4 regions of the Paenibacillus sp. FSL F4-0243 genome follow, and region 4 is predicted to be linked to each of the others. Evidence: predicted binding sites of a transcription regulator. Region 4 holds the regulator's gene; each other region holds the start of a gene.
What was found. Region 4 encodes LexA, which represses DNA repair genes until DNA is damaged. Its sites were predicted from a motif close to CGAACATATGTTCG; they were not measured.
Positions count from the first base shown of each region.

Region 1: recA (recombinase RecA) is a predicted target of LexA. The motif match lies at 1,611-1,624, and genes of this name have one in related genera.
Region 2: NSS87_RS23365 (YolD-like family protein) is a predicted target of LexA. The motif match lies at 2,270-2,283, and genes of this name have one in related genera.
Region 3: NSS87_RS23405 (ImmA/IrrE family metallo-endopeptidase) is a predicted target of LexA. The motif match lies at 2,009-2,022, and genes of this name have one in related genera.

Region 1 is NZ_CP150151.1:4,267,408-4,272,329, reverse strand. Features, by position in the region: gene NSS87_RS18965 (competence/damage-inducible protein A) at 108-1,394, shown strand; gene recA (recombinase RecA) at 1,694-2,761, shown strand; gene NSS87_RS18955 (RecX family transcriptional regulator) at 2,926-3,657, shown strand; gene rny (ribonuclease Y) at 3,974-4,922, shown strand, end outside.
Region 2 is NZ_CP150151.1:5,246,288-5,251,209, reverse strand. Features, by position in the region: gene NSS87_RS23380 (glycosyl hydrolase) at 1-692, shown strand, start outside; gene NSS87_RS23375 (PH domain-containing protein) at 775-1,263, opposite strand; gene NSS87_RS23370 (hypothetical protein) at 1,381-1,941, shown strand; gene NSS87_RS23365 (YolD-like family protein) at 2,324-2,659, shown strand; gene NSS87_RS23360 (hypothetical protein) at 2,656-2,820, opposite strand; gene NSS87_RS23355 (M15 family metallopeptidase) at 3,119-3,805, shown strand; gene NSS87_RS23350 (WGxxGxxG-CTERM domain-containing protein) at 3,882-4,352, shown strand; tRNA gene NSS87_RS23345 (tRNA-Leu) at 4,514-4,599, shown strand; gene NSS87_RS23340 (DUF6809 family protein) at 4,708-4,922, opposite strand, start outside.
Region 3 is NZ_CP150151.1:5,251,763-5,256,684, forward strand. Features, by position in the region: gene NSS87_RS23380 (glycosyl hydrolase) at 1-231, opposite strand, end outside; gene NSS87_RS23385 (cytidine deaminase) at 405-821, opposite strand; gene NSS87_RS23390 (NucA/NucB deoxyribonuclease domain-containing protein) at 929-1,360, shown strand; gene NSS87_RS23395 (hypothetical protein) at 1,439-1,585, opposite strand; gene NSS87_RS23400 (YjfB family protein) at 1,735-1,911, shown strand; gene NSS87_RS23405 (ImmA/IrrE family metallo-endopeptidase) at 2,052-2,594, shown strand; gene NSS87_RS23410 (hypothetical protein) at 2,671-2,832, shown strand; gene NSS87_RS23415 (hypothetical protein) at 2,956-3,126, opposite strand; gene NSS87_RS23420 (DUF3139 domain-containing protein) at 3,237-3,569, shown strand; gene NSS87_RS23425 (sigma-70 family RNA polymerase sigma factor) at 3,746-4,240, shown strand; gene NSS87_RS23430 (hypothetical protein) at 4,237-4,922, shown strand, end outside.
Region 4 is NZ_CP150151.1:3,940,962-3,945,883, forward strand. Features, by position in the region: gene NSS87_RS17370 (FixH family protein) at 1-14, opposite strand, end outside; gene NSS87_RS17375 (HAD-IA family hydrolase) at 263-1,048, opposite strand; gene NSS87_RS17380 (hypothetical protein) at 1,082-1,609, opposite strand; gene NSS87_RS17385 (DUF896 domain-containing protein) at 1,659-1,868, opposite strand; gene NSS87_RS17390 (LysM peptidoglycan-binding domain-containing protein) at 1,978-2,391, opposite strand; gene lexA (transcriptional repressor LexA) at 2,687-3,313, shown strand; gene NSS87_RS17400 (L,D-transpeptidase) at 3,586-3,924, shown strand; gene NSS87_RS17405 (hypothetical protein) at 4,074-4,454, shown strand; gene NSS87_RS17410 (hypothetical protein) at 4,689-4,922, shown strand, end outside.

The DNA.
Region 1 (4,922 bases), 330 kb from region 4:
ATTTTAGGCAGCTACATATAGGAGAGGTAATAGGTAAAGCACCTATTACCTTTTTTAAACCCTAAAAGCAGTGTATCTACATTATAACGAGGAGGCGAAAGCCAGGTATGAAAGCGGAGATTATTGCAGTAGGCACGGAGCTTTTGCTCGGTCAAATCGTAAATAGTAATGCCCAGTTTTTGTCTATTGAGCTAGCTGCTATTGGGATTGATGTATATTTTCAAACCGTAGTTGGGGATAACAGCAGTCGCTTGCAGCAAGCCATTGAGATCGCTCAAAGCAGAGCGGATGTTATCATATTTACCGGTGGTATTGGTCCTACAGAAGATGATCTAACGAAGGACGCGCTGGCTGCTTCCTTAGGTCGCACACTTCATATAGATCGCTTGGCAATGGATCATGTACAACGTTTCTTTGATGATCGAAAGATTGTAATGACGGAGAATAATCGTAAACAGGCACTTATAATTGAAGGAACTACACCTTTGCCAAATGAGATTGGTCTTGCTGTTGGCATTGCTTTTGAGCATGAAAAGAAATATTATATTGTGCTTCCTGGTCCGCCTCGCGAGATGAAGCCGATGTTCGTAGATAAAGCTGTACCGTGGCTTCAGCAGCACGCTCTAACGACAGAAATGCCACTTTATTCTAAAATGCTTAAATTTGCAGGTATCGGAGAATCACTGCTTGAGGATAAGCTCATTGATCTTATTCACAGCCAGACAGACCCAACCATAGCTCCTTACGCTAAAGAGGGAGAGGTAACCGTTCGTATTTCGACAAAGGCGCCTTCCGAGCATGAAGCTTACAAGAAGCTGGAGATTCTGGAGAAACAGATCAAAGAGATTTTGCCAGAACATTTATATGCAAATATTGATGTGCCACTGGAGCAATTGATTGTGGATTGGATGGCGGATGCAGGTCTGACTTTAAGTGCGGCAGAGAGTTGCACTGGAGGCTTGCTGATGGAGAGTATAACTAACATTCCAGGCAGTGCTTCGATGTTTGCGGGAGGAATCGTCTGTTATTCCAACGACCTGAAGAAAAAACTTCTAAATGTGCCAAGTGCTTATTTGGAGGGGCCAGATGCTCCAGGGGCAGTTAGTCGTGAAGTTGCCGAAGTGTTAGCTGATCAGGTGAGAATGATCGCAGATAGTGATTTCGGTTTATCTGTAACTGGTGTAGCAGGACCGGGCTATTCTGAACGTAAGCCAGTTGGACTTGTATTTATTGGTTTAGCTGAACGCGGGCGTAAGACAGAAGTATACGAGCTTAATCTTAAAGGTACACGTGAAAATATACGACTGCGTACTGTTAAAGCTCTGTTGTATCGTCTATGGCGCAGACTTGAGGAACGGAAGGTGGAGACACCTCTTGAAGGCTCAGACTTGTAATGGGAGATTAGCCCAGTTATAATTGAGACATACGGAAGAACCGTGGCACTGAGATTTCTTTGCTGCGGTTTTTTGTATATCTGCGGAGATTTTGATCGCTGTTTTGGTTTTGATCATAAGTCGTTGATGTCCGGTGAAGTAGAGAAATCAGTTAACTTCTATGTCCGGAGGGAGGCTTACAATAAAAGGGATAATTAACGCTTGAGACAAAAAAAACGAATGTATGTTCGAAAAAAAGCTTGGCAAGACCTCAAAAACACGTTATTATATTATTATAAACAGTGAAGGAAGTGGTCTGATTGTCAGATCGTCGTGCAGCGCTTGATATGGCGCTTCGTCAAATAGAAAAACAATTTGGTAAAGGTTCGATCATGAAACTGGGAGAATCCACTCATATGCAAGTGGAAGTTGTACCTAGCGGATCTTTGGCACTTGATATTGCGTTAGGTATAGGCGGACTTCCAAAGGGACGTATTATTGAAGTATACGGACCTGAATCCTCCGGTAAAACGACTGTTGCTCTTCATGCTATTGCAGAAGTGCAAAAACAAGGAGGACAAGCTGCATTTATCGATGCTGAGCATGCGCTCGATCCGAAGTATGCACGTAACTTGGGCGTAAACATTGATGAATTGTTGCTATCTCAGCCAGATACGGGTGAACAGGCACTTGAGATTGCTGAAGCACTTGTCCGTAGTGGTGCAGTAGACATTATTGTCGTTGACTCCGTAGCTGCGTTGGTTCCTAAAGCGGAAATCGAAGGTGATATGGGTGACTCTCACGTCGGCCTACAGGCTCGTTTGATGTCTCAAGCGCTTCGGAAGCTATCTGGTGCCATTAGTAAATCGAATACAATTGCTATCTTTATTAACCAGCTTCGTGAGAAAATTGGTGTTATGTTCGGTAACCCTGAGACAACCCCGGGTGGTCGGGCGTTGAAATTCTATTCTTCCGTACGGTTGGATGTTCGTCGTGTCGAAAGTATTAAGATGGGTAACGACGTTGTAGGTAACCGCACCAAGATCAAGATTGTGAAGAATAAGGTAGCACCTCCATTTAAACAAGCTGATGTTGATATCATGTATGGTGAAGGGATTTCCAGAGAAGGAAGTCTTGTAGACATCGGTACTGAAATGGACATCGTGAATAAGAGTGGTGCATGGTATTCCTATGAGGGTGAGCGTCTCGGCCAAGGACGTGAGAATGCCAAACAGTTCTTGAAAGAACATCAAGATATTGCACTCATCATTGAGAACAAGATCCGTGAAGCAAGTAACCTGTCCACTATTGTTGCTGCACCAAATGAAGCTGAAATCATTGCAGAGCAAGAGGAAGAAGAAAAGCTACTTCTCGAAATCGAACAATAGAATTTACTAAGGAATAGGACGCCCTGTGATTCATTGTTGCAGGGTGTCTTTTCTTAACAGTGTAAGAACATATATATTTGGGGTCCCCCAAAGTACCTGAGTACGCACCGAAGTTAAGCCGCACTTTGTGGGGATATTTTATTGCTATGAGGTGACAAGCAACTATGGTAATACAGCTGGATATGGATTTTGAATCGGATGAGCAGGACGTACAGGTCCTATCTGATTTTCCTGATGGAGAACTTTTAGAAATTACTAAGGTAGAACGTCAGAAGAAGTCGGACCACCGCTACATCATACATTTCGGAGCCTATAACATGACTGTACACGAAGACGTCATGATTAAATATCGGATGATTACTGGAAATTCTTTTATGAAAGCCGATTTGGAGGAAATTGTTGTTGCTGATGAGCGACAACGAGCTTATGTAGAAGGACTTCGTTATCTAGAACGGAAGCCACGTACCGCTATGGAAATGACTCGCCGTTTACGGCAGAAGGAAATAGGGGAGACTATTATTGCGGAAGTGGTGCAACGGCTACAGCAGGAAAGATTACTTGATGACCCCTTGTATGCAAAGCAATGGGCGGAGCAACGCATTACGAACCAGCGAAAAGGGAAAATGTGGATTCGCCAAGAGCTACGTGAGAAAGGAATCGACAAAGCCTTGATCTCGGAAGCACTGGAGAATGTCAGTCCTGAACAAGAACTAGAGAGTGCACTTCAGATTGGTCGTAAGAAATGGAATCTTATTCGTGGTGAAGCCACAGATAAGCGCAGAAAGACTGGAGCCTTCTTAATGCGGCGTGGATTCTCGGGTGATATGGTGCGACAAGTGATCAATACTTTACTTGAGGAAGACAATTATGAGGGTGAAGATGAGGAATTTTACTAGACTCACTGATTCTCTTGACATTAATGCGCATATCGACTCTCTTGACAATGTCTTTTTATAAATAATAAAATATAACATGAATCGGCATAAAGTAAGAATCCTTTTTCCTTCCCAAAAAGGTGACTTTTTAAAACGGTTCGCGTACAACTCATATGAAATGTAATCGCCGGATAAGGCGGGCAGTGTGCATGTGCAGCATGTGCAGTATGGCAATCGGTTATTTACCGGTTTTTTGTATGGTGATGAACGGATAGTTTAACAACTGCACAATTCCCAGGGATATACCTTGGAGAGGAACCAACGAGGAGGTGAACAGATGCAAGCATGGATCTGGGTCATTATCGTTCTCGTTGTAGCTGCATTATTCTTTGGGTTCGGTTATTTTATTCGTAAATCCCTTGCAGAAGCTAAAATTCAAAGCGCAGAAAGAGAAGCCGTAGTCATCGTGGAGAACGCGAAGAAAGACGCAGAGGCGCTGAAGAAAGAAACAGTATTGGAAGCTAAGGACGAAGTCCATAGAATCCGTACTGAAGCTGAGAAAGAAACTCGTGAACGTCGGAATGAAATCCAACGGCAAGAGAGACGTTTGCTGCAAAAGGAAGAATCTCTGGATAAAAAAATGGAATCGCTTGAAAGAAAAGAAGAACAAGTAGCTAACAAAGAGAAACGAATTGATGAAACCCAACAGCAAATTGATGTTATTTACAAAAACCAAGTCACTGAATTGGAGAGAATTTCCAATTTAAGCATCGAAGATGCAAGAAGTATTATTCTTAGCAATGTTGAGCAAGAAGTTCGCCATGAAACGGCTCAAATGATCAAAGAGATTGAACAGCAGGCGAAAGAGGAAGCGGATAAGAAATCCCGTGAAATCATCACACTCGCTATCCAACGCTGTGCAGCTGATCACGTAGCGGAGACAACAGTTTCAGTTGTTACCCTGCCGAACGAAGAGATGAAAGGGCGGATTATCGGTCGTGAAGGCCGTAATATTCGTGCACTCGAAACTCTTACAGGTATCGACCTCATTATTGATGATACGCCGGAAGCAGTTATTTTGTCGGGATTTGATCCAATCCGCCGTGAAGTGGCCCGTACGGCACTTGAGAAGCTTGTGGCAGATGGACGTATCCATCCCGCTCGAATTGAAGAGATGGTGGAGAAATCCCGCAAAGAAGTGGACGAACGAATTCGCGAATATGGTGAACAAGCTACTTTCGAAGTGGGTGTTCACGGATTGCATCCAGATTTGATCAAGATTCTGG
Region 2 (4,922 bases), 1.3 Mb from region 4:
ATTTTAAGGGGAGTCACTATGATAGTCTATGGGATCTGGGTCGTGGAAAAGTGATTGCGATTGGAGAAAATGGAGAGCTACCGTCCCCTGTACTACTATCTAAATCACAGCCTAAATGGTCTTATCAGATGACCTGGGGCAAGCTTCTTTATGAGAAGAATACCGATGCGGTAATTAGAGCCTTTATGAATGACAACTTTGTATTCACGCGGGAAGAGTATGCTGCTGAGGCGGCAATTGTAGCCTCTGAGGGAGACAGTGTGCTGCAGAGTGGACTATGGGGGCAATATTACAATAACATGACTCTTAGCGGCGCACCTGCGCTGACGCGAACCGATGCTAACATCCAATTTTCGTGGAAACAGGGTTCGCCTGATCCAGCCATTCGTGTCGACGCTTTCTCTGTACGGTGGAGTGGAAAACTGACTGCAGCCTATAGTGAAACCTATACCATTTACTCCTCCTCTGATGACGGGGTACGGGTGTGGATTGATGGAGGGCTGATCATTGATAGCTGGGTGAATCAGAGTGGACAGGAACGAAAAGGCAGTGTGAATCTGATAGCTGGCAAGCTACATGAAATAAAAGTGGAGTACTATGAGAATGAGGGGGACGCGCGAATTGTATTGCAGTGGGAAAGTCCTAGCCAACCCAAAGGGATTATTCCAGCAGGAGCGTTTTATCTTCCATAAGACGATATCCGAACTGATTCGAGCATCGGAATATTAGCGAAAAAGCCCCGGATTTCGGGGCTTTTTTTAATGTGAAAGAATCTTAGATTTGTTCACGGTAGCTAATGTTGTTGGCGATCTTCTCGTCACGAACAGCTTTGCGCAGAACATCCTTGACGGTTTGGGCATCATGGATTTTTCGGAAAAGAAGCTGCGGCGCTGAGGCATCATCAGAAAATACAGTTAATGTACCGATGCCGAGCATCCGGTCCATGATAGATTGTGCTACGGATAAATCGCGTACACGCAGTAATTCGATTTCTTCGACATTTTTACCGATAAGTCCGGTCTTTACCATAATGCGCTGGCTTGTAATGGTGTACGTAGTCGTGTTTAGGCGTACGATTCCTTTGAGGCGATCAGAGATACTGGCTGGTTTGCCTTTCCAGAGAACGACTTCTTGAATAGCATTTTGATTTGCTGATGGACGGCGGGCGGTCACTGGAGCAGTGCCGTCAATGCTAGATCCGCATTCTCCACAAAATTTAGCGCCCTGCTTATATTCTGATCCGCAGGTTGTGCAATAAGGCATAAATACTCTCCTTCCCTGATTACAATTGAAATAATTATAACATAATAGTCATTTTACATAAATTTCATTTGCGCTTTACACAAACCGACATTATTCTGTTAAGTGGAGGGATAAATAATGAAAAAAGTGTTACTAATAGGAACGCTAATGCTGACTGTCATCCTTAGCGCCTGCAGCAATAATAATTCAACTTCATCGGCTCCTGCCTCGGAAGAAGAAGTGCAGGAAACCGTGCAAAACTTCTACAATGAAATGTCTAAACTTGATGAATTAGGAAAATCATCTTTAACGGAGTTCAACGAAGCTATTGCTGCTTATTCAGCAGGAGAACTTTCGGACAGGCAGTTGGAGAAGAAGATTAACGAATTCCAAAAGACCGCAACAGACTTATCCAATCAGGCTGAGAAAGTGAAAATTTCCTCTAGCTTGCCCGAAGACATTCGTAAACTGCTTGATGAGTCCAAAATTGCTTTTCAAAGTGCTTATTCTCTAAAAGAACAGGCCTCTCAAGGTGCTGATTCCGCAGAGGTCACTGCTGAGAAGTTCGAGGAATTGAATCAGAACGCTGACGTCGCGATGCTATACGGCATTTCCAAGCTTAATGAAGCAAGAGAAGCAACAGGGCTCATCGATGCTGATGGTCAGTCCACCGCTGAATCAGAGAAAGTTCAAGAATAGATCGAAATTTAGACGCTGAACAGTTCAACTGTCAGCGTCTTTTTGATGCGATTTTGAGCTTGAGTAGAGGTAACACTGCCAATCCTATAAATAAGCCGGCTACGATTCCTTTTGTGAGGTCTGAGAGGGTACTGCTTCGATATACGAGGGGGTATAGACACAGGAATAATACGGGAATTAGGATGAGCAGGGCATTGTTTTTTTTCAAGTGGAAAGCTCCTCTCAATTAGATATTCAATATTATACAACTTTTAGATAAAAGAGGAGGATTTTAAAGTGGGATCTTTTTCCTGATTATTGATTATTCAGCGAAGGTGTGGATATAATACAAACATACGTTCGTGTGTAGCGGAATAAGTATAGAAATTAGGGAGGGGTTACCATGGGCAAAAAGCTGGAGAAAAACGGACTGTGGGAAAGTAGTCGCATGATGCTGCCGGAGCATAAGGTAAGAATTATTAGGGATGAACGGGAGACCCTGCGCCGCATTAAGCCTATTCTGGATGAGCAGAAGCTGGAGGAGATCGAATGTACACTGGCCTTATCGTTACGGAGTCATGTGCGCGTCACTGTTGTGCTGTTTGATCCTTTTGAGAATACGACAATTAGTGGTTTTGTGACTTCCATTCACACCCACTCGCGTGAGTTTAAGCTACAGTGGGCGGAGGAATGGAAGTGGATCAATGTAGATGATCTAGTGGAGGTTTACATCGTCTAATGCTGAGAACCGCTGACTTCACTTTTTTCATAAGCAATTAGGGTCACCGTTGGGTTGCCGGTCAGATGTGCAATGGAAGCTTCGGCATTTCGAATAATTTCGAGTGCTTCTTCCTGCTCGCTCAGGGCAGCAACTTTATAGCTATCACTATGAATGTCCATATGTGTTCCCACCTTTCGCTAATATTTTGCCCTTTTTTGTAGAAATGATCCAAGGTGAAGAAGCTATGAATAGGTGCTTTTCAGGGGAGATCTCGGGGATACCGGGGTCTTTTTTTAAAATATAAGAAAGTATAAGTTATGCACCTATCCTTTATGTCTTATATTTCTCGCTTAAACGCTTATCGTCCTTCCTTATATGGACGCCGAAGACATTTATGCTTGTATGCTAAGGCAAGCAGGGGTATTAGTACAAGCGAATGGGAAAGCGGGATCATTGATTATACCAAGGGGTGATACTATGCTGACTTTAGATCAAGTGAGGGACAAATCGGCGGCGAGGCTTGTTGGGCTTCATCCTGTTTTGGCAGCAGGGGCGAAGGCTTTGATACAGCAAAGCTATGCCAGAGGAGTGCCCATCGTTATTACTCAGGGATTGCGGTCGATTGCTGAACAAAATGCCTTGTATGCGCAGGGGAGAAGTAAGCCTGGACCTATAGTTACCAACGCCAAGGGTGGAACCAGCTATCACAATTATGGCCTTGCGTTTGATTTTGCGCTTTTGCTGCCGGATGGAAATAGTATTTCCTGGGACATGAATCGTGATGGTGATAAAGATAAAATAGCGGACTGGCAAGAGGTTGTACAGGTGGGAAAACAGCTAGGGCTTGAGTGGGGAGGAGACTGGACGTCTTTTAAAGATTATTCACATCTGCAAATGGCCTTCGGCTTAACTACGACTCAACTTCGGGCAGGTAAACGTCCTACGACGGATCAGGTCAATGAAGCTTTAAAAAGAATTACTGGGGAGGATGACCAGGTGAACAAAGACGTTAAAGTAACGATAACCTTAAACGGCACTAAACTTACGGATGGTGTTCTTGATACCGGCGTAACGTATGTACCCGTGCGTGCTCTGGCTGAGGCGCTTGGAGCAAAGGTTACGTATGACGCAGCAAGCAAGACAGTGAATGTTGTAAAAGAGTAAAGCTATTCATGTATAGACAGTGCCACCCAAGGGGAAATTATCAGTGATAACTAACCATAAAGGGAGGCATAACACTGTGAACAAGCTAATAACAAGCCTTGCATGCGGTACTGTACTGTCAATGAGTATAATGGGAGCTAGTTACGCTAATCCAATCGGGTCAGCCGCTTTAGGCGGTATCCCGAACGCGAATACGGGCATGGATGGTACCGTGAATAACACTCGGATGATGAATACGGAAGGCAATCTAATGAACGGCACCACGGGAACGATGAATCAGCATGAGAGCATTATGAAAGATAAGATTCGCACAGGGGAAAATTATAGACCTAACACCAATAACTACAATGAAAATTACACCCGGGATAACTACAACAGAAATACGGTAACTCCACTATCCAACACTACAACGGATGGTAGATATCGGGCAACCAGCACAACTACCAATACTGGGACTACCAGCAGAGGATCAAACTGGGGCTGGCTCGGATTGCTTGGACTCTTGGGCCTTGTCGGAATGAGAAGCAGAAGTGACGAACGCAGATAATCGACATGCCTAATAACCCGTGTCGGCATATGCTGGGACGGGTTATTTTTAATGTGATAAAACTTTTTTTGAAAAAGGGATTGCGCGTTATCGATATTCATGATATTATATTTCTTGTCGCGTTATACGTAAACATCGTATGAAGCAACAACACATAATATGCCGGGGTGGCGGAACAGGCAGACGCACAGGACTTAAAATCCTGCGGTACGTGAGTACCGTACGGGTTCGACCCCCGTCCTCGGCATCACAGTGAAAACCTTGAGAAATCAAGGTTTTTTTGTTTTTCTTGATTATTTTCAAAAGGGGATTGTATTTAGAACAATTATTAAGCGCACAGGATTTACTCCTTTAATTATGGAGTTTTGTCATGAAAGGTACCCAACTTACTAGCAAGGTCCTCTTCCCCGGTTAAGACCTCGACCATGATGCCCGCCCCCAAGCGAAATCCATACTTGAAAATAGATGTTAACTCCATACCATGAGTTTGAGCATATAATTCTAATAACGCTTCTAACTCGTCGAATTCCTCCTCTGAAAGTCGCTCCTTCCAAATCTCTATGATTTCAG
Region 3 (4,922 bases), 1.3 Mb from region 4:
ATTTTTCAGCTTCCCATTGAACTCATCCGCGCTCTCCAAATAATCATGTTGTCCACTAATCCATCCTTTTCCTTGCAGAAAATAAAGGGTATTCAACAATTTCTGAGCAGAAGGTACCGTTTCCGAATCCGCCGGAGCCATTTGCAATTTACGATACGCGATTTGCCACTGAACATCGCTCACAAACCTCGATGCCGAATCAACCATATTTCGAAGATTGCGCTGTTCCATCCACTCTCACATCCTTTTAACTTTTTTAAGTTATAGTATGGGGACAATAGTGACATGAACTCAGCGAATGGACATGAAGTTGTAAATTAATTTAGGACAGTGTAAGGAACTGCTGAATAAATTCACGGCTCAATAAAAAAAGGAGCCCGGCGGCTCCTGACTAAATCTCCAATTTACCTTGTATATCTCAGCGGTAGTAATTCAGAAATATCATATTTAGCTAACCGGCCGTCCTCGGATACAATAACTTTGCAATCCTTCCCGTAATCAGCAATTAACTCACGGCACATCCCGCAGGGAGAAACTACTTTAATTTCTCTTTCCTCGCTGTCCGGATCAGGATGCCTTACCGCAACAATCGTATCAAATTCCTTGTAGCCTTCGGATATCGCTTTTCCAATCACCATCGCTTCTGCACAGACTGTAATTCGTCCCATGCTAGCTTCTACATGTACCGCTGTAAAGATTTCCCCCGTCTTAGTACGGAGCGCCGCCCCTACATGGTGTCTTCCCCATTCATAGCGTCTAGTAATAATATCTTCAGCAGAGGCTATAAGCGTCTGATCTTCAATCGTAATCAAATACTCCATATCCAATTCCGTCCTCCTCTTATTTTTCCTAAGTATATTAAATCGCACTGCATTATGATATAAGATATACTATTTTAAGTTCCAAAAAAGGAGGAGCAGATTTGAAAATACAGAAATTACTCACCAGTCTCATCATTATTGTGTTACTTGCTTTGGGCGGTTACTGGTATGAACAGAACGGAGATCCGTCAGCCCCCTCGTCCACATCTGATTCAGAAGTTGTTCAGCTGATCTTCCCATCAGATCGTTATCCTGAGACTGCTAAGCACATTCAGGACGCGATTGCTAAAGGGGAGTCCGCGACGTGCACGATTAACCGTGAGCAGGCTGAAGACAACCGCAAAGAATCCTTAAAAGGGATCCCCACCAAAAAAGGCTACGACCGCGATGAATGGCCCATGGCCATGTGTAATGAAGGCGGCAAAGGGGCCGACATTGAATACATAACCCCAAAAGATAACCGCGGCGCAGGAAGCTGGGTTGGCAATCAGTTAGAAGATTATGCGGATGGAACCCGCGTAGAATTTATGTTCAAATAATAAGCTAACGTGAACAGTGCTTCAAAAGAATAGCCCCATCCGGTATACCGGATGGGGCTACAATGTGCATCAGCTAGCTTAGAATAAGCAAGCTTTAGTGATGATAACCAGCAAGATGAAGAGTACCAGAATAGCTCCTGTTGAAGTAAAAGGACTACACACCGGACCTACATTTACTGGGCTTACTACAGGACCTACGTTACAACCACAATGTTCCATTCCCATAATTAATTCCTCCTAATGATTAATGACTACAGCACAAGATATGTAAAAAGGAGATAAGCCGTTTGGGCGAACTGGCAAACAAATGCTATTCACCTAATGAATTAGGTAGGCACTGTCGATAAACAGGATATACACGAAGGAGGTGCAATATGGATATAGCCGCATTATCAATGGCAATGAGCCAGGCATCCTTAGCTCAAAATGTAGGAATACAAGTCATGAATATTGCCAAAAATCAGGCTGAAACCCAGAGTCAAACGATGGTGGAAATGCTGGGCAAAAGCGTTGCTCCGAATTTAGGAAAAACACTTGATATTAGTGTTTAATTGCTTTATGCTAAGGACACACGAGAACACTCGTTCTTATGTGTCCTTATGTTTTTTACTTTACATAGCCTTCGGGCTTTTCTTTTGCTCATTTATGCGAACATACGATCCTATAACTGATTCTGAATGAGGTGAATGATATGAATAACATGAAATCCTATTATCAAATGACTGCGCTGGAGAAGTGGACAGAAGATTTATACAAGCGTCTGAACCTTACTCAGCCTTCGCAAATTTCGATTGCTTATATTGCAGAACGGCTTAATATTTGGGTTCATTATTTGGATGTAAGAAGCAAGAGCATCGAAGCATCAGCGGGGATGTACACCATGTTTATTGACAACCGGCTTCCAGCCAGTCTGCAGCGGCTAGAGTTTCTCCATGAGCTCTGTCATCTGCTCCGCCATGGTACTGATCAAATATTGATGCCAGAACATTTTACGCGGGCACAGGAGGATGAATCTGAGCGATTTATTCTTTATGCAGCTATGCCCTACTCCATGATCTCCCGCATGACATTGCCTGAGCAACGGGAAGATGCAATCAGCTATCTTGCAGCAGAATTTCAAGTGCCAAGCGAGCTGGCTTTACAGCGGATTGATCAAATTCAAAGACGTGTTTTTCAGGGGCAATTATTGGCCGTGATGGGAAGAAACGAAGAACGATTAACACATATTCAATAATGACTGCGGAGATAATAAGGGTAGTCGCAATGAAGGACCATTAATTATGGTGGAATTTCTCGCAAGGGGGATCGATATGGAAGCCATTAAAGTAATTGAATTATTGATGACTCATCCAGATTATAACGTAGATGCAGTACACCCCGAAATTCCGGATTTTGTTGGGATCGAGTCGATTGAAGTGGATCATGAAACGGGGACCTTCTCCATTTTATTGCAAGAACCCAAAGAAGACTGAAGATGATTTGTGTAAGTTCATAATAAAAAGGCAGCAAGTATAGTATACCCAGGCAATTCTTTACCTACGCGGGTTTAACTATCGGCAGGAAATTTGCTGCCTTATTTGTAATTATAAGCTCTGTTATGCGACAAATTGAATCAAACCAATAAGAATTAGAATGAGGAACATACCCACAACTCCCCAAATAATAAACCATAAGATTCTGAGACCTGGTAGGCTGGGACTAGTATGATTCTCCAATACCTTAATTCGCCGCTCCAGCTCCTGTATTTTTTCTTCTTGCTGCGTCATCTTTCTCTCCACCCTTCTAATGTGTAGATTACAAGATACAATAGATATGACATACCAGTCACAATATATTATCTTATAATATATACATTTTAGCTAAATGGAGGGAATTAATGAAGAAAAGAACAAAAATAATCCTTATTACCTTCGTTATTGTATATGGAGTCGCTTCTTTAGCGCTTCAGGCCTTCCGAAATCATATGGACAATGAAGTGATTCATTATTTGGTAGCTACGAGAGATTATAAGAATGAAGATCTTTATAAAGTACACACCCAGATTAGTAAGGCTCCCGTCGTAAGTACAACGGTGATTTTTGCAGATGAACCTAACGCAAGATACTTTTATCGAAAAGAGAAGGATCGGATTTATCAATATAGCATGGCTCTTGTAAAAAGGTTTGATCCAAACTATACATATAAACATATTGAGGAGGGCCTCCCGTAAAGGGGAACTTCTATTATAAAGGCGCGATTGTCTCAGTAGTCATGATATGGCTGCTGGGGCAATCGCGCCTTTTTTAGATTCTAACCCTTGATCTAGACGCTAACAAATTTTCTCAGGAACATAATGTGACCAAATGCCGTCCTAAATGGTGTTATAGGTAAAGGGGGCATAGAATCATGCAACGATCCATGACCCGGCCGGGAAATCATGTGATAAAGAGTTACGAAATCTACGCAGATATGCTGTTCCGGATTGCTTTGGTCCATTTAGGCAGCCGCCAAGATGCCGAAGAGGCCACTCAGGACACCTTCATCAAACTGATAGAAAAAGCACCAAAGTTCATAGACGCTGAACATCAGAAAGCATGGCTGATCCGGGTAATCACCAATCATTGTAAAACATTACTGGGCAGAGGCTGGCGCAAGCGCGAGGTTAAACTGGAAAATGCTGAGCCGATTGCGGTAGACACCCCCGAGGATTTGGCTCTACTGCAGTTAGTTATGGCGATGCCTATGAAGTATAAAACCGTAATCCATCTTTATTATTACGAGGACTATCCCATCCAGGAAATCAGCAAGATTCTGCAGATTAGTCAGTCTGCCGTGAAGATGAGACTTCAGCGGGGACGGCAACTGTTAAAACTGGAGCTGGAAGGAGTGGAATCACAATGAAAGAAGATCAGTTTCGAACATTATACAAGAAAGCGGTGGATTCTATGAAACCAGGTGAAGAGATGAAAAAAGAATTGATCGACAAACTGGAGCAACAGCAGGAGCGGAAACGTCCACGCAAGACGGTTTATATCGCGGCAAGTATCGTCCTCGCCGCCGGGATCGGCTTAGCTGCACCTAATATATGGCAGCAGTTAAATGACCAGAGTACTCAAGGGCAAATCGCTCAGGTAACTCCAGGTCCAAACCAACCAGACAATTCTGGCATAAATTCGTCCGGAAGCATTGTTATCCCCAAGTTGGAACTGCCAGATACCAAATCTGGCGTTATGGCAGATATGATCGCTCTAGTCGTATATAAAGATAACATTTATACACAGTCTGCGACTCGAATCAACGCAGCCGATGCTGCCGCTCTGCGCGGTGACAAGTTGGGACGTACTACAGGTGGTATCGATGAATGGAGCGGTAAAGACAAATATATTGAGTTAGCTTCTAACATCGGCGAAACGGATATCTATTCCGTGAAGGGATATGATTCCGATTTCCTGATTATGTCCTATTCGGAAATCAACGGCGAAGTATTCGCCGAACTGTATGAGCATACAAACGGGATCACCGTAAACAGTGGCGCAGACCTATTTGGCAAGCTAAATCTGGAAGGTCGAATTACTTCCGCACA
Region 4 (4,922 bases):
CTTGAAATCTTCATTTAGATTCCTCCCAGTCGAATTGATTACTAAGAATCTACCAATTCATGTTATACATTCTCCATCTATTATACACATTATTATTGGTTTTTCAGTATTTCGCATCAATTCAGCGAAACTCTTGTGACTTAAATCATATACTAGTAAATCTCATCTATCATATTAAATATGATGTAGATATAAAAAAGACAGCAAGTCTCCTAGATACCTAGGAACTCACTGCCTTCTTAAAGCTTAAATGAATGAAATTTTATAAAGATTGGACTAATGAAAGAAGCTCTCCAAGATGTTTGATTTCATAATCCGGCTGAATTTCCGGATCTGGCTGTTTGCCTTTTCTGTTAATCCAAACTGTAGTCAAACCTGTTGCCAGCCCACCACGAATATCCGTTGTAAGCTTATCTCCGACCATAACTCCTTGCTCAGGTGCAATATCTAAAAGTTCTAGGGCATGCAGAAAAATTTCCTTATCCGGCTTTCCTTTTCCGAAGCTTCCAGAAATCACGATGTGATCAAAGAAAGGAACGATTTCAGGTACGCCATCTAGTTTCTCTTGTTGCAATGCAGGGCATCCATTAGTCAGAAGCAATAGCTTCACTTTCCCCTTCAGTTCTTCAAGCACCTGAATCGTTTCTTCATAGATGTAAGGTCGATTTCTACGCTCTGCTGCGAATTTGGCTGCTAATGTCTCAGCAAGAGCTTCGTCCTCTACACCAAGTGCTGCAAGACCACGACGCCATGCCTCTTTACGATATCCCGGTGCAAGCTGCTCCAATTGACGGAATTCCGGCTGTTCACCTGCAGTAAAGTTCCCCCAAAGTGCTTCAAACGGATTAATCCCAATCATCTTTGTAAACGGGTTCGTTTCGTAGGATTCATATAGTCCAATGGCTTCTTTACGCACCGCAAGTTCCAGTTCTTGTGGATCAATCGTATCCCCAGCGGCTTCACATGCAGAACGAAATGCTTCATTAACGCTCCGATCATCCCAGAGCAGTGTATCATCAAGGTCAAATAGTACGGCGGAAATTGGCATTACAGGTCTCCCTCTCCCATGGCTGGTTAATTTCTATTCGTGAACTACTTCAATTTGGTGAGCTTTTGCGAATGCTTCCAGTCGAGTCCCCATCGCATGTGTATCATAACGATTCATAAGTCTGGTAAAAATCCATTTCGTGCGTTTGCCTTTATGCTTAATTACAACAGCTCCACGCGAAAGGATGATTTTCTCAATATCAGAAGCTGGCAGATACCGTTCGCGGTTGAATTTTATAGTAGATAGTCTAGCATTCTCTACCTTCAAGTACGGACGTCGGAAGAACAAAAGTGCCGCTAGTAAGTAGTACAAAACGACTCCTAGCCAATTCATAAGCATACCATTACCTTTGGCCTGGTCCACTGAACCAATCATCCAAAACATAGTACCAAGCACTAATAACACTACTGGAAATGCAATGTTACGGCCTTTAAAGGTTTCGCTGTTCTTACCAGGAGATTTAGATTTAGATGCGTAAATCGTTTCCTTCCCCTGTTTCTTTCTTTGCTTATTAATTTGCTGCGTGTTGCGTTGAACCATTCTTTCCCAAGAACGGGCCATATGCGTTCCCCCTAGTCATCCAGTAATATCTATGAAAAGGAACAGGGTGTTAATGCTTACGCCCCTTGTTACCTTGTTCATGCTCATCATTATCGACCAATTCAATCGTATTCAATTGTGCTCGGAAGTTATTGCGAATATTCCCCAAATAAATTTCACGAAGCTTGGCGCGTTCCGCCGTTTCCTCTTGATTAAGGCCTACGCTCTTCTGTTTGCGTGCCAATTCGTTAATACGCGCGACCAACTCATCAATATTCAAAACTTTCCCTCCCCTTATAAATTAATTCTAACTCTGCCATGAGAAAAAGAGCTTGTCAAGGTTTACTCCCTGCAAGCTCTTCATGTCCTCTTATTATGTTCTTAGAATATTAATATATAGGTAAAGTGAGAATATCTCCAGCATTAATCTGACTACCTTTAATGCCATTGAATTTTTTAATTCCTTCTATATATACAGCCGTTTTCATATCAGAAGGTTTATTCTCAAGAGCAATACTCCAAAGTGTATCTCCACGTTCAACCACTACGCGCTTCTCATCCTTCATTAAAGTAGTAGATCCTGCAAATACATTACCTACTACTGTAAGTCCTGATAGTACGAGCACAATGATCAATGTCAGTTTAATAACAAAATCTCTACGGAACAAACGCATCAAGCCTTCAAGTAAAAGCTCTGTAATCTCTTTAATCTGAGCTGAATAACGGGTAATAGGATTATGTCCTAAAGATTCAACCACTGGGGCTTTATCGTAGATGCTGCGGTATGTACTGTATTTTAACATGAATATCATCCTCCAAACACTTGTTCTTACTTTTGAAATTATAATAACACGAACATGTGTTTTGTTCAATACTATTTTAGAACAATTGTTCTCTTTTTTTCAGAGGTTAATATTTACCATATTCTTCATATAAAGAATCACTCTTATTGTTTAGATGAAGGAAACGCAATCAATACAAGACTACCATTTATTAACTCTTTCGAATTAATATTTATAATAGTTAGAACTTATGTTTGTGCGAACGGTAGTTCTATGTTATAATTTTCCCAAACATTACTATATGGGGTTGATTCCAATGTCAAAGATTTCAAGTCGCCAGCTGGCGATCCTGGAATTTATACGTAGCGAAGTCCGCAGCAAGGGTTATCCTCCTTCCGTCCGGGAGATTGGAGAAGCTGTTGGTCTTGCTTCCAGCTCCACAGTTCACGGTCATTTAGATCGGCTAGAGAAGAAGGGACTTATCCGTCGAGATCCAACGAAGCCTCGTGCGATAGAATTGCTTGGCCAAGAGGATTCCGAGAATGTCCATCATTTCGCGCAAACCGTCGCGCGCATTCCTGTCGTAGGTAAGGTTACCGCCGGGGTTCCTATCACTGCTACTGAGAATATTGAAGACTACTTCCCGCTTCCAACTCACTATGTTGGAGATAACAAAGTATTTATGTTATCGGTTCAAGGTGACAGTATGGTCGAAGCTGGGATTATGAATGGCGACTATGTTATTGTTCGTCAACAACAAACGGCTGATAACGGAGATATCGTTGTAGCTATGACCGAAGAAGATGAAGCAACCGTTAAGACTTTTTATAAAGAACGTGATCATATACGTCTTCAGCCGGAGAATCCGGCGTACGAGCCTCTTCGCCTTAATCGCGTGACCATTCTCGGCAGAGTTATCGGATTATTTCGAGATATCCACTAAGTATGCACTCCTACCAAGCGAAAACGGATACCGCCCTTTAAAGGACGGTATCCGTTTCTACGAGAAGTATAAGGATAGGGTATATCGTAAAAATATATACTTTCTTTTATTTTTTAAAAGCTGTTCTGCAAATGCAGAACAGCTTTTTTATTGTTATCAAACTCCATTTATCAATTACAGAACATTTGTTCTTATGGGCTAAAATGACCATTTTTAATGAATAACCGTTTAGGCATCCTCCTCATATCTTAATTAGAAAGGAGTGTTGCACAATGCCAAATTACCGGATTATAGTTGATCTGACGCAGCGTATGCTTTATCTTCTTGATAACGACATTGTGATCAGGGGCTTCCCAGTCGGAATCGGTAAAATGTTAACTCAATCACCACTCGGTGAATTCACAATCATTAACAAACAACCCGATCCAGGTGGTCCATTTGGGGTCTTTTGGATGGGTCTATCTAAGCCTCACTATGGGATACATGGAAATAATGATCCCTCATCCATAGGGCACGAAGTATCCCACGGTTGTATTCGTATGTACAATGAAGATGTGTTAGCACTAGCTGCGATTGTTCCGATTGGAACACGAGTAACGATCAGGAATTAAATCTATCTCTATAGATAAACACGCCTCACTCATGGTTCAATGGAGGGGGCGTGTTTGTATTTATGTATTTTTGATGACCTAATAGGAATTATGTGGTTATATGTCGAATAATGTTAACAGGATTTCAAATTGAAAGGAAGTGTCTCGTTTTGAACAACTCAAAAATTAGAACCCTCGTCGATTTTAAAGTCGATGCACTTGTTAAACTCTCTGGCTTATTGTTAAATAACGATCAAGCGAGTGGAAAAAAAGTAAATTTACTCACCTCATTCGGCAGTATTCAAGGGACCATATCCCCTTCCACCTCCAATAAAGAGGATGTTTTTGACTTAAAATCTCTAATGGATGATGTCATTGTAGATGAATACATATCTTATTTAGGTGCGGAACATCCCGATAAAAATTTCAGCTATAACTTTGTAGTCCTTAATGATGTTTCTGTAAGACCCTATACTCACTATGAATCTCCGATCGAATACAAACAGCTAATTGTTTATACCGATCAAATCACAGCCTTCAATTTCTTATGATTTTGACATAATTATTTTAAAAAGCTCTCAACAAAGCACTCCAGCAGTTGCCCCAATTTTGCACCCAGCTTGCAAAATCGCAGATCTGTGGGTGCTTTCTCTTTTTCTAATCAGTAGTCGTTTCCTAAATTCCCACGATTTTCGCTCTTAACAGATACTAGTAGAGAGAATTCAGGCATATCTTTCAATAAGCAATAAATCTTGCTCTACTGAGATCTTTGGAGGTGTGATTACATGCTGATTTTCTTAATGTATATGTTTGCCATTGTAGGAGGAGTCTTAATTCTAAGTGCCGTTATTATAGAATTAAAAAAACTATCTACTTCTTCTGAACTTTCTAAGCTGTTAAACGCAACCTCATCTTTTAATATTATATTCACCAAAACATTCATTCCGCCCAATCAATCTCACTTGATCGCCCTTAATGAACCTTATAAAAAAATAGCAATAGGTACCAGCAATCCAAAA